One region of the Rhizobium sp. BK312 genome, then DNA from elsewhere that is predicted to be linked to it. Evidence: riboswitches for the same ligand, from Rfam matches in the RefSeq annotation. Region 1 holds a riboswitch; each other region holds the start of a gene.
What was found. A riboswitch is a leader RNA that binds a small molecule or an ion and turns the genes downstream of it on or off. The one in region 1 is predicted to bind thiamine pyrophosphate.
Positions count from the first base shown of each region.

Region 2: another riboswitch for thiamine pyrophosphate. It lies ahead of thiC (phosphomethylpyrimidine synthase ThiC); the one in region 1 lies ahead of thiB (thiamine ABC transporter substrate binding subunit).
Region 3: another riboswitch for thiamine pyrophosphate. It lies ahead of thiM (hydroxyethylthiazole kinase); the one in region 1 lies ahead of thiB (thiamine ABC transporter substrate binding subunit).

Region 1 is NZ_JACHZP010000006.1:104,928-108,963, reverse strand. Features, by position in the region: gene FHT85_RS18070 (MDR family MFS transporter) at 1-1,052, shown strand, start outside; TPP riboswitch at 1,123-1,239, shown strand; gene thiB (thiamine ABC transporter substrate binding subunit) at 1,325-2,317, shown strand; gene thiP (thiamine/thiamine pyrophosphate ABC transporter permease ThiP) at 2,325-3,965, shown strand; gene FHT85_RS18055 (ATP-binding cassette domain-containing protein) at 3,958-4,036, shown strand, end outside.
Region 2 is NZ_JACHZP010000004.1:519,419-523,454, reverse strand. Features, by position in the region: gene FHT85_RS14680 (porin) at 131-1,222, opposite strand; TPP riboswitch at 1,831-1,962, shown strand; gene thiC (phosphomethylpyrimidine synthase ThiC) at 2,055-3,881, shown strand; gene thiO (glycine oxidase ThiO) at 3,883-4,036, shown strand, end outside.
Region 3 is NZ_JACHZP010000007.1:96,977-101,012, reverse strand. Features, by position in the region: gene thiD (bifunctional hydroxymethylpyrimidine kinase/phosphomethylpyrimidine kinase) at 1-661, opposite strand, end outside; gene thiE (thiamine phosphate synthase) at 658-1,296, opposite strand; gene thiM (hydroxyethylthiazole kinase) at 1,293-2,096, opposite strand; TPP riboswitch at 2,147-2,243, opposite strand; gene FHT85_RS20310 (DUF1127 domain-containing protein) at 2,477-2,623, shown strand; gene yghU (glutathione-dependent disulfide-bond oxidoreductase) at 3,204-4,036, shown strand, end outside.

The sequences.
Region 1 (4,036 bases):
GCGGCACGATGAGCGATCTTTTCGGCTGGCGTTCGATCTTCCTCGTCAACGTACCGATCGGCTTCATCGTGCTTGCCGGCCTGGCCTTCATGCTGCCCTACCGCAAGCCTGCCCGCCGTCCGAAGATCGATTATGCCGGCGCCATCGTCCTTGCCCTGACGACGACAAGCATTGTGCTTGCTGCCGACGGAAGCGAACTCTTCGGGTCGCTGCTATCGCCGCAATGCCTTGGTATTATTGCCTTCGGGGTAATCTGCGCCATCGCCTGGGTTTTCATCGAGCGCCGCGCACCCGAGCCGATTGTGCCGATGACGCTGTTCCGCAATCCGACATTCGGCCTTCTGCTGATCCTCTCGATCACCAGCGGCGCCGTCGCTATCGGCATGGTCAATTACTTCGCGCTCTTCCTGCAGACGACGACAGGCCTTTCTCCCTCCATGGCCGGGCTGCTGTTCATTCTCCTGACCGGCGGCATCGTCTGCGGCTCGCTCTCCGCCGGCCGACTGATCGCGGCCAAAGGCCGTTACAAGCCGTTTGCCGTCGCCAGCGCCAGCTGCAGCACCATCGCATTCGCTTCACTCGCCTTCGTCCATGCCGGCACGCCCATCGTCCTCATTGGCGGCCTGATGCTGCTGCACGGCATCGGCATCGGCCTTGCCCAGCAGGTGCCCGTTATCGGCGTACAGAATGCAGCGGCTGCCCGTGACGTCGGCGCTGCGACCGGCGCCGTCACGCTGTCGCGCATGGGCGGCGCCTCCATCGCCATCTCCATCTACGGCGCCATCATCGCCGCCAAACTCGGCAATGTCGGTGTTTCCATATCCGGCGTACCGAACATCGAGGAGCTGACGCCGAAGATGATGGCCGCCTTGCCCGAGATTACCCGCGAGGCCGTCGCCAACGCCTATGCAAGCGCCTTCAGCCCGTTGTTCATGACGGCAGCCGGCATTTGCATGTTTGGTCTCCTGACCTCGCTGACGCTGAAGAATGTGCAGCTCCCGGGTGCCGCGAAGAAATTTGAAAGCCCAGCGGTCGCGGAGGCTGCCGAGTAAATCCTTCATGCTGCAATCGGCAAGGGAATCATTTCCCTTGTCATCCCTCCGTCACAAGGCTAAATCTGCCGACGCTCTAACGGGGTGCCTTATGTCCTTCAGGATATTTGGCTGAGAGGCTTTCACCGGCCAACCCGCGGAACCTGATCCGGCTAACACCGGCGGAGGGATTAGACGCGTGACGAAATCATAGCGCCCTTTCCCCTTCAAGACGAAACCAAAGTGGAGGCGCTGTCGTGCAAAACCGATCGCTATTGTCATTCTTCGCCGGCCTGGCCCTTGCCGCCGGCGCAACGTTTTTTGCTGCTCAGACGGCTGAAGCAGCCGACAAGACCCTGACCATCTACACCTATGAAAGCTTCACGGCCGACTGGGGTCCTGGTGCCAAGGTCAAGGCAGCTTTCGAAAAGACCTGCGGCTGCACGGTCAATTACGTCGCCGTCACCGATGGCGTTGCACTTCTCTCCCGCCTCAAACTGGAAGGAACGGGCACCAAGGCCGATGTCGTTCTCGGTCTCGACACCAATCTTATCGACGAAGCGAAGGATACCGGCCTCTTCGACGCAAGCGGCGTCGACACCTCGGCCCTCAAGGTTCCCGGCGGTTTCAAGGACGACGTCTTCGTGCCCTACGACTACGGCCATTTCGCCGTGATCTATGACAGCCAGACCGTCAAGAACCCGCCCAAGAGCATGAAGGATCTCGTCGAAGGCGATCCCAATCAGAAGATCGTCATCGAGGATCCGCGCACCTCGACGCCGGGTCTCGGCCTGCTGCTCTGGGTCAAGTCGATCTATGGCGACAAATCCGCCGATGCCTGGGCGAAGCTCAAAGGCCGCATCCTGACGGTCACTCCCGGCTGGTCGGAAGCCTATGACCTCTTCACCAAGGGCGAAGCGCCGATGGTGCTCTCCTACACGACGTCACCGGCCTATCACATGATCGAGGACAAGACCGATCGCTATCAGGCAGCCGCCTTCTCGGAAGGGCATTACATTCAGATCGAGGTCGCCGGCCTCATCAAGGCTTCCCCGAACAAAGATCTGGCCCGCGACTTTCTGAAATTCATGATCTCTGCAGGCTTCCAGGACATCATTCCGACAAGCAACTGGATGATGCCGGTTTCCGCCACTTCCGAGCCCCTGCCGGATGCCTTCAGCAAGCTCGTCGTGCCGTCGAAGACCTTCCTGATGAGCCCTGCGGACGTCGACAAGAACCGTAAAGCCTGGATCGACGAATGGCTGACCGCCACCAGCGGCAACTGATGCCTTGATCATACTCACGGCACCCGAGCGAAGACGCGCTATTTCCGGCGGGGCGTTCAGCCTCGGCAGCATTGCGCTCTTCGTCGGGATCGCCGTTCTTGTTCTCCTCTCCGCCGGCATCGAATCCGGCGGCGACACCTCGCTCACAGACCCATATCTGCTGCGCATCCTGCGCTTCACACTGCTGCAGGCGGTGCTTTCGACACTGCTCTCCATTGTGCTCGCCATTCCGGTCGCCCGCGCATTGGCGCGCCAGCCGCGCTTTCCCGGCCGGCTGTGGCTGATCCGACTGATGGCCGTGCCGATGGGCCTGCCGGTGCTGATCGGCGCACTAGGCCTGCTCGGCATATGGGGCCGGCAGGGGCTCATCAACCAGGCGCTATCAGCACTCGGCCTGTCGCAGCCCGTCAGCATCTATGGCCTGGCCGGTATCCTGCTTGCGCATGTCTTCTTCAACATGCCGCTCGCCTGCCGACTGATGCTAGCCGGACTGGAGCGTGTGCCAGCGGAATATTGGCTCGTGGCCGGCGGGCTGGGCATGCAGCCCATCTCGGTCTTCCGCTTCATCGAATGGCCTATCCTGCGCGGCCTCGTTCCCGGCATCGCCGGCCTGATCTTCATGCTCTGCGCCACCAGCTTCACGCTGGTCCTGATCCTCGGCGGCGGCCCGGCCGCAACGACGCTGGAAGTGGCGATCTACCAGGCGCTCCGCTTCGATTTCGATCCCGGCCGCGCCGTAATGCTGTCGCTGCTGCAGATCGTCGTCACCCTCCTTGTACTCAGCGTCATGACGCTGTTTCGAGCTCCCGACGATCACGGACTGACGGCTGGCCGGGCGCTGCGCCGCATCGATGGACAGGGGATGGCTGCGCGATGCATCGATGCTGCGCTGCTGGCCGCCGCGACGCTCTTTCTCGGCATGCCGCTTGCTGCAGTCGTCGTGACCGGCCTCAAGGCCAATCTTTTCAAGCTCGTCTCCCAGCCAATCTTCCTGCAGGCGGCAATCACAAGTCTTGCAATCGCGCTTGCTGCGGGCCTTTTAGCCGTGCTGACATCCTTCGCGATCATTCGCGCCCGCTCGGTGATATCGGCGGATCGCCGAAAGTCCCTCGGCCTGCACGGCCTGGCGATCGCATTAGGCGCAAGCTCCTCCCTCATCCTGCTGGTGCCACCGATCGTGCTGGCAACCGGCTGGTTCCTGGCGCTCAGGCCATTGGGCGATCCCAGCCGCTTTGCGGCCGTCCTCATCATTGTCATCAATGCGCTGATGGCGCTGCCCTTCGTCATTCGCGTCATCGAGCCGGCCTATACTGTCCATGTCAGCCGCACCGGGCGGCTGGCGGCAAGCCTCGGCCTTCACGGCATTGCGCGCCTGCGCATGGTCGATTGGCCGGGTCTGCGCAAACCGCTCTTCACGGCGCTCTCCTTCGCAATGGCCCTGTCGCTCGGCGATCTCGGCGCCGTCGCACTCTTCGGCTCCGACAGCCTGATGACCCTGCCCTGGCTGGTCTACAGCAAGCTCGGCAGCTACCGCACCAACGACGCCGACGGATATGCCTTGATCCTCGGCCTGGTATGCTTTCTCCTGACCATAGCCGGAACCGCGGGCCAGGGCGTGCCGGATGACGAAAGCAGACGAAATGACTGACAGCAGCATCATGAAGGCAGAAGGCATCAGCATGGAAGGAGTCGAACTGCGCCTCGGCACGCATGACTTCC
Region 2 (4,036 bases), on a different contig from region 1:
AAATAAAAAAGGATCCGGAGGGAAAGCCAGATCCTTTGCTTTGATCGGAGGTCAACCGATCGATGAAAGAAGCCTGGCGGATTGGAACGTCAGGCTTCTCTTACCCGGCATTGAGCCGGGTAATTCAATATTAGAAGCTACGCTCGAAGCGCAGGATACCAGCCCACTGATCCTGGTTCACAGAATCGAAGTTGGTGTAGGAGACTTCCGGCTCGATGAGCAGGTTCTTGACCGGGTTCCACTTGACGTTCGTGGTTGCGGCAAAGATCTTCGAGTCGGTATAGGCGAGCTGCAGGTTCCACTTCAGCTTTTCGTTGATCGGAACGCCAACGCCGCCCCAAACAGCCCAGTCACCCCAGCCGCACTTCGATGCATCGTTAACCGGGCAAGCCGAACGATCGAGGTTGGTGCCGGCATACTTGTTCAGCTTGTCGCCGTCGGTGTTCCAGCCGCCCATCAAGAAGGCCGAGAAGGTACCGAAGTCAGCATCGACACGAGCCTTGATGGCGCCTTCTTCGACGATCGAGTCGTAACCGCCAACGACCTTGAAGCCCCATGCGCCGGACTTGAAGCCAGCACCGGCAACGACGTCAGGAGCGTAGTGGTTGCCCTTGTCGTCAGACCACCAGCTGGAGCCATAGGAAGCGCCCGAGCCGCTGGAGTTCGAGTCTTCAACCGAGATCACAGCCGTGAAGCCGTTGCCGGCGTCGTAGTTGTAGGTCAACTGGTTGAGTTCGTACGGACCGTCATAGATCACGTCGTCGTTGATGACGTCGCCGGCATAACCGATGTAGGAGTTGTACTGGGAGTCAGCCTTACCAACGAGGAAACCGCCGAGGCTGATGTTCGCGAACAGCAGCTTCGTGGAGGTGGAGTTGCCGTCATTCCAATCCCAACGGATGACCGTGTTGGTCTTCAGCGGGCCGTATTCGGTGTCGGTTGCCGTGTCGACGCTCAGCTCCGCACGGGTGTGCCACAGCGTACCGTTATGGCTGTTCGGGTTGTAGGCATCGTACCACTCGCCTTCGGTACGGACGCGGCCGCCGATCTTGAGGCAGGTTTCGGTGCCTGGAATGAAGAAGTAGCCAGCGCCGTATGCGTCGCAGATGCGAACGTATTCCAGCGGCTCGGGCTCAGCAGCGACGATCGCGTCAGCCGCATGGGCGCCAGAAACTGCTGCCAGCGCAGCAGCGGAGCCGAGAAGAAGGCTCTTGATGTTCATTTTAAACTCCTGGTTGCAATATGCATTCCAATTTACCGCGAGTACAAAGCTGGAACACCACCCTGAGGATTACGTCGGTTTAAACGCAACCGGGCAGTCCGGCAGATACGCACCTGATGTCGGCTTGAGTCCCCTCTAACCTCCATAATTCACCCCGCGGCAAAGGTTTTGAAATGCCTCTACCGATCCGGCCGATCGCTCGTCCGTAAGACAGTTATGTCCTATATTTGGTTTACAAACAGCCCGTATGTTTGTCAATTCTGTGAAACCCGCTCCGGCATTAGACTTGATTGCTGTTGCTTAAATGCAACTGGCGGCGGGCTGAGCCTTTTACTGCGGAATAGTCGGCCGTCGCCAAGGTTCAAGAATTCGCACCAAATCGAGACAGCCTTCCCCAATCAGGCTCGAGATCCGGAATTTTCATCGGTACCATTTATGCGGGAACGGGCTTAGATCAAGAGCAGCGTCATCGAAGATGATGATCGCGCCTATCGGAGGCTCGCCCCTATGGAATCCAAGCCGCCCCCGCGCCACACGGGTCAATCGATTGAGAAAACGCGACCGTCGTTGCGGGGTTGACAGAGAACAAGGGTAAGGCATAGCCTTTCCGTATTCACCAGGGGGGTCCCGGCAAGGGGCTGAGATACTGCTGGACAATGAGGCTTTGCCTCCTGTGGCGCAGTGACCCGTTGAACCTGATCCAGTTCATACTGGCGTAGGGACGGTGCAAGCGCTCGAAGGCTTCGGATTCCCGCCTGGATTCCATGCCGGCGTCTTTTCATCATTCCGGCTGATTGACTGGGTCTCCAACTGCAACTTGGAGCCTCAAACCATGAATATTGCCGCAAAGAACCTCACTCCGACCGTCACCACCGGCCCGCTGCCGGCATCCACGAAAATCTATGTTCCCGGAGAGATCCACCCGGACATCCGCGTGCCGATGCGCGAAATCAGCGTCCATCCGACCTCGGGCGAGCCGCCTGTCATTGTTTATGATTCTTCCGGCCCCTACACGATCGAGGGCGCCGACATCCGCATCGAGGAGGGTCTATCTCAGCTACGCCGCGACTGGGTTCTCGCCCGCGGCGATGTCGAGGCTTATGAAGGCCGGCATGTGCGCCCTGAAGACAATGGTTTCGTCACCGGCGAACGGCTAACACCGGAATTTCCGGCCAAGCGCCAGCCCCTGCGGGCGAAAGACGGCAAGGCGGTCACCCAACTCGCCTATGCGCGCGCCGGCATCATCACGCCGGAAATGGAATTCATCGCCATTCGCGAAAATCTCGGCCGCAAGGCGAAGGCAGAAGCCCTGATTCGCGATGGCGAAAGCTTCGGCGCCCATATTCCGGATCATGTCACCCCAGAGTTCGTCCGCCAGGAAGTTGCGAGCGGCCGAGCGATCATTCCGGCCAACATCAATCACTCCGAAAGCGAGCCGATGATCATCGGCCGGAACTTCCTGGTGAAGATCAATGCGAATATCGGCAATTCCGCGGTCACCTCCTCAATGGCGGAGGAGGTCGAGAAGATGGTCTGGGCTGCCCGCTGGGGTGCCGATACCGTCATGGATCTTTCGACCGGCCGCAACATCCACAATATCCGCGAATGGATCATCCGCAATTCGCCGCTGCCGATCGGCACCGTACCGCTCTATCAGGCACTGGAAAAGGTCGGCGGCATTGCCGAGGAACTGACCTGGGAAATCTATCGCGACACGCTGATCGAGCAGGCGGAACAGGGCGTCGACTATTTCACCATCCATGCCGGTGTGCGGCTGCATTACATCCCGCTCACCGTCAATCGCGTCACCGGCATCGTCTCGCGCGGCGGCTCGATCATGGCCAAGTGGTGTCTGCATCACCATCGCGAGAGCTTCCTTTACGAGCATTTCGAGGAAATCTGCGATATCTGCCGTGCCTATGACGTCTCCTTCTCGCTTGGCGACGGCCTGCGCCCCGGCTCGATAGCTGACGCCAACGACGCCGCGCAGTTCGCCGAACTGGAGACACTCGGCGAGTTGACAAAGATCGCCTGGGCCAAGGATTGTCAGGTGATGATCGAAGGCCCCGGCCATGTGCCGATGCACAAGATCAAGGAAAACATGGACAAGCAGCTTTCCGTCTGCGGCGAGGCGCCCTTTTACACGCTCGGGCCGCTGACGACGGATATCGCGCCGGGCTATGACCACATCACATCGGGCATCGGCGCTGCCATGATCGGCTGGTTCGGGACGGCGATGCTCTGCTACGTCACGCCGAAGGAGCACCTTGGTCTGCCCGATCGCAACGACGTCAAGACAGGCGTCATCACCTATAAGATCGCAGCGCATGCGGCGGATCTCGCCAAAGGTCATCCGGCCGCGCAGGTTCGTGACGATGCTCTGTCGCGCGCCCGGTTCGAATTTCGCTGGGAGGATCAGTTCAACCTTTCGCTCGACCCGGACACGGCTCGCAGCTTCCACGACGAAACCCTGCCGAAGGAGGCCCATAAGGTGGCCCATTTCTGCTCTATGTGCGGCCCGAAATTCTGCTCGATGCGGATTTCGCACGACATCCGCGCCGAAGCACAGAAGGAAGGGCTGGAAGCCATGGCGGCCAAGTATCGAGAGGGCGGAGACCTCTATATGCCGGTCGAAGCCCCTGCCCAGCCGGCTGAATGACATGCGTATTCTCGTTAAAGGGGCCGGCGTTGCCGGCCTCACGGTCGCCCACGAGCTAGTCCGGCGCGGAGCCGAGGTCACGATCTCAGATCCAGGCCGGAATTTTCATCGCGCCGCCTCCTGGCTTGCCGGCGGCATGCTGGCGCCATGGTGCG
Region 3 (4,036 bases), on a different contig from region 1:
CTGCCGCGATAGCGCTGGAGAGCGTGCAGCCCGTTCCATGCGTATTCTTGGTCGGCAACCGCTGAGCTTCGAACCAGGCCACATGACCGCCGCTTGCGAGCACATCCGGGCTTTCGTCACCCTCCAGATGACCACCCTTGACGAGGACTGCTGAAGGCCCGAGCGCTGCCAGCGCACGCGCCTGGCGCGCCATGTCTTCGCGGTTCGTCGCCTCGGCGTCATGCAACAGCGCAGCCGCCTCGGGTAGGTTCGGGGTAATGACGGTCGCAAGCGGCAGCAGCCGCGTGGTCAGCACGTCAACGGCATCGGCAGCCAGCAGGGCTGCGCCACCCTTGGCGATCATGACCGGGTCGAGGACGACGGGTACATCGCGATGTCGCGCCAGAATGTCCGCGACGGCACTGGCGATGGCGGCATTAGCGATCATGCCGATCTTCACGGCATCCACACGGATGTCGGCAAAGATCGCATTGATCTGGTCTGCCACGAAATGAGGGGGCACGGGATGGACGCCGGAGACGCCCTGAGTGTTTTGCGCGGTTAAGGCGGTCAGAGCCGCCATTCCATAAACGCCGCGGGCGGAGAAAGCCTTCAGGTCGGCTTGAATGCCAGCACCGCCGGAGGGATCGGAGCCGGCGATAGATAGAACGTTGCGGATCATTGGCGAGCCTCCTTGATGGCTTTCGCGATGATGATTGTCGCCGCTTGCGGGTCCGGTTGTCCGCATATGGCCGAGACGACCGCGAGGCCATCTGCGCCGCACGAAAGGACATCGGCGGTATGAACAGCCTTCAGGCCGCCGATTGCCACTGAAGGAACCGGGCAAAGCCTGACGATGCGGGCAAGCCCGTCAAAGCCGATCGGTTGCTTGTGGTCGGGCTTGGTGGATGTGGCAAAGACCGGACCGATCCCGGCATAGTCGATGATTCCGGCATCTATGGAGGAGGCGAGAGCCTCCGTTTCCACCGAGAGGCCGAGGATCATGTCCGGGCCGATCAGGCGGCGGGCGTCGGCGGCATTCATATCTTCCTGGCCGATGTGAAGGCCATCGGCGCCGATGGCGATGGCAGCCTCGACATTGTCGTTGACGATCAGCCGGACATTCGTTCCGTGCAGGATTTGCTTGAGGGCACGGCCGGTTTCGATCATGGCGGGGATCGAAGCCTCCTTGTCGCGAAGCTGGATCATGGTGGCGCCGCCCGCCACCGCCGCCCGCGTTGTCTCCACCATACCGAGATCACGGCATAGCAGCGGATCGAGGACGAGATAGAGCGAGAGATCGAAGTCTGTGTTCATGCTGCCGATATCCTTGCGTCGTGATCCAGTGTTTCCGGGGTTAGGGCGGCAAGGGCATCGAGGAAGCGCCAGGAGAAGGAGCCTGGCCCCTCTGCAGCCGCTCCTGCCTGTTGGCCGGCAACGGCAAAGACCGTAAGCGCCGTTATGGTCGCATGGAACGGATCATCCGGAGCTACCGCCGCAAACGCACCGACGAGGCAGGTTAGCGAGCATCCAAGTGCGGTTACTTGCGGCATCAATGGCGAACCGCCTGCAATGCGCTTCGCCTTCTGCCCATCCGTCACGAAATCCGTAACGCCTGTGACTGCCACTACGCAGCTGTGCTTTTCCGCGAGTTGAAGGGCGGAATCTTCCGCCTGCTCGACGGCATCGCGGCTATCGACGCCTTGGCCGCGGCTCGTCCCGCCGGCAAGCGCGATGATCTCGGATGCGTTGCCGCGAATGATTGTCGGCTTTAGTTCCAGCAAGCGCGTGATGGCATCGCGACGAAACGCGGTCGCATAATGGGCGACGGGATCGAGGACCCAGGGCTTGCCGGCATTGTTTGCCGACTGTGCGGCCTTCAGCATGCCCCTAAGCCAACCCGCGGAAAGCGTACCGATATTGATCGTCAGTGCGCCGGAGATAGCGGCAAACTCACCGGCCTCCTCTTCGGCATGTACCATTGCCGGCGATGCGCCGGCGGCAAGCATCACATTGGCCGCGATATTCATGGCGACGAAATTGGTGATGCATTGCACCAGGGGAGGGTTCGCCCGCATGGTGCGAAGTAGATTGCCTGGTGTGATTTGGTCTTGCATATCGCCCCTTTCAGGCGGCGAGACGCGTAGGGACGACGTGCTTCAGCTTCGCGAGGTCCCGAGCGACTTCCTCCGCCAGCATGATCTGGTTCAGGTTCGAAGGGTGCTTCTCAGCCCGCCGGATAGCGGACGCCCCTGTCTCTCATCTCTTTTCTTTTCGCAGACAAAGGCGGCGCTGTCATCAGCGAATCGTCAAGGTAGGCGCGACCGACGAATGAAGATCGCCTGCTTTTCGGGCGACGCATGCAGTAGACGCATAGGTGCGGTGATTCCTTAGCTCTGCAAAAAGCCAATGGGTTCGACTATATAGTTCTTATCGAAGCGACGGGAGCGCCAAGCACGGCTGCTCAGCTTCGAAAGCCCAAGGAAAGGGGATCATCATGAACGTAGCACGCTCTTTCAACAACTGGCGCAAGTATCGTCAGACGGTCGCCGAACTGGGCCGTATGTCCACGCGCGAACTGCACGACCTGGGTATCGATCGCGGCGAGATCCGCAATGTTGCCCGTGCAGCGATCGCTCGCTAACGGCCGCGACGGCTCCTTATACGCGACGGCTCCTTATAAAAGCTGCATTATACCAGCGCCTGTTCCCCCGAGCAGGCGCTTTTGCTTTATAGGCATCCCGCTCATTCTTCACCGCCCTGGCTGAAGATTACGATCGACCCAGCTGCCCGATTTTCGCATAGCGCATAACTGCCTTGCAAAGAAATGCCTATGAACTGAGCAAAAGACTGGTATGTTCGTCTTCATCGAAGCGATGCATCTCCTCCCGCATCCCTTCGCTTGGCAGACGTCCTTATCCTCCTCCCAGGGACGGCTGCAGGAATAGCGGAACTCCTCCTCCCATCCGCTGTTCGGTTCTTGTAAAAAGCCTGCCGCTCCTCCTCCCGCGGCAGGCTTTTTCGTTTCATGAACCTCCAGGCATTTGCCAATGGCCTAACGCGATCGAAGAGTCCGCGCCCTAACCCAGGCGGCAAGAGCGCTTCCGCGTTAAAGAGTGCGCATTCTCCTCTCGCAAAAATGAAGAGCGGCCTCTATGTGCGATCTATGTAGCGCGCTACATCGAAGATCGCCCAAATTCGATTCCCGAAAAAGGAGGATGCCCATGACCGGCCCTGCCGAATATACCCCGCCGAAAATCTGGACCTGGAACAAGGCCAATGGCGGCCAGTTCGCCAATATCAATCGCCCGATTGCCGGCCCGACTCACGAGAAGGAACTGCCGGTAGGACGCCATCCCCTTCAGCTCTATTCGCTTGGAACGCCCAACGGCGTGAAGGTCACGATTATGCTCGAAGAGCTGCTGGCGCTTGGTCACAGCGGTGCGGAATATGATGCCTGGCTGATCAAAATCGGTGAGGGCGATCAATTCGGCAGCGGTTTCGTTGACATCAATCCGAATTCGAAGATCCCGGCTTTGCTCGACCGCAGTGGCCCGAAGCCGGTTCGCGTTTTCGAATCGGCCTCGATTTTGATGTATCTCGCCGAAAAATTCGGCGCCTTCCTGCCGACCGAGCAGCCGGCTCGGGCCGAATGCATCTCCTGGCTGTTCTGGCAGATGGGCAGCGCGCCCTATCTCGGCGGCGGTTTCGGTCATTTCTACGCCTATGCGCCGACGAAGATCGAATATGCGATCGATCGCTTTGCCATGGAGGTGAAGCGTCAGCTCGATGTTCTCGATCGTCGCCTGGCCGAAAGCGAATATATCGCCGGCAGCGACTATACGATCGCCGATATCGCCATCTGGCCGTGGTACGGCGGTTTGGCCAAGGGGTGGCAATACGGCGCGGCCGAGTTCCTGCAGGTGCAGGAATACAAGAACGTGCAGCGCTGGGCCGAGCAAATCTACTCGCGTCCTGCCGTCAAGCGCGGCCGCATGGTCAACCGCATGTCGGGCGATCCATCCGAGCAGCTGCGTGAGCGCCACGATGCCAGCGA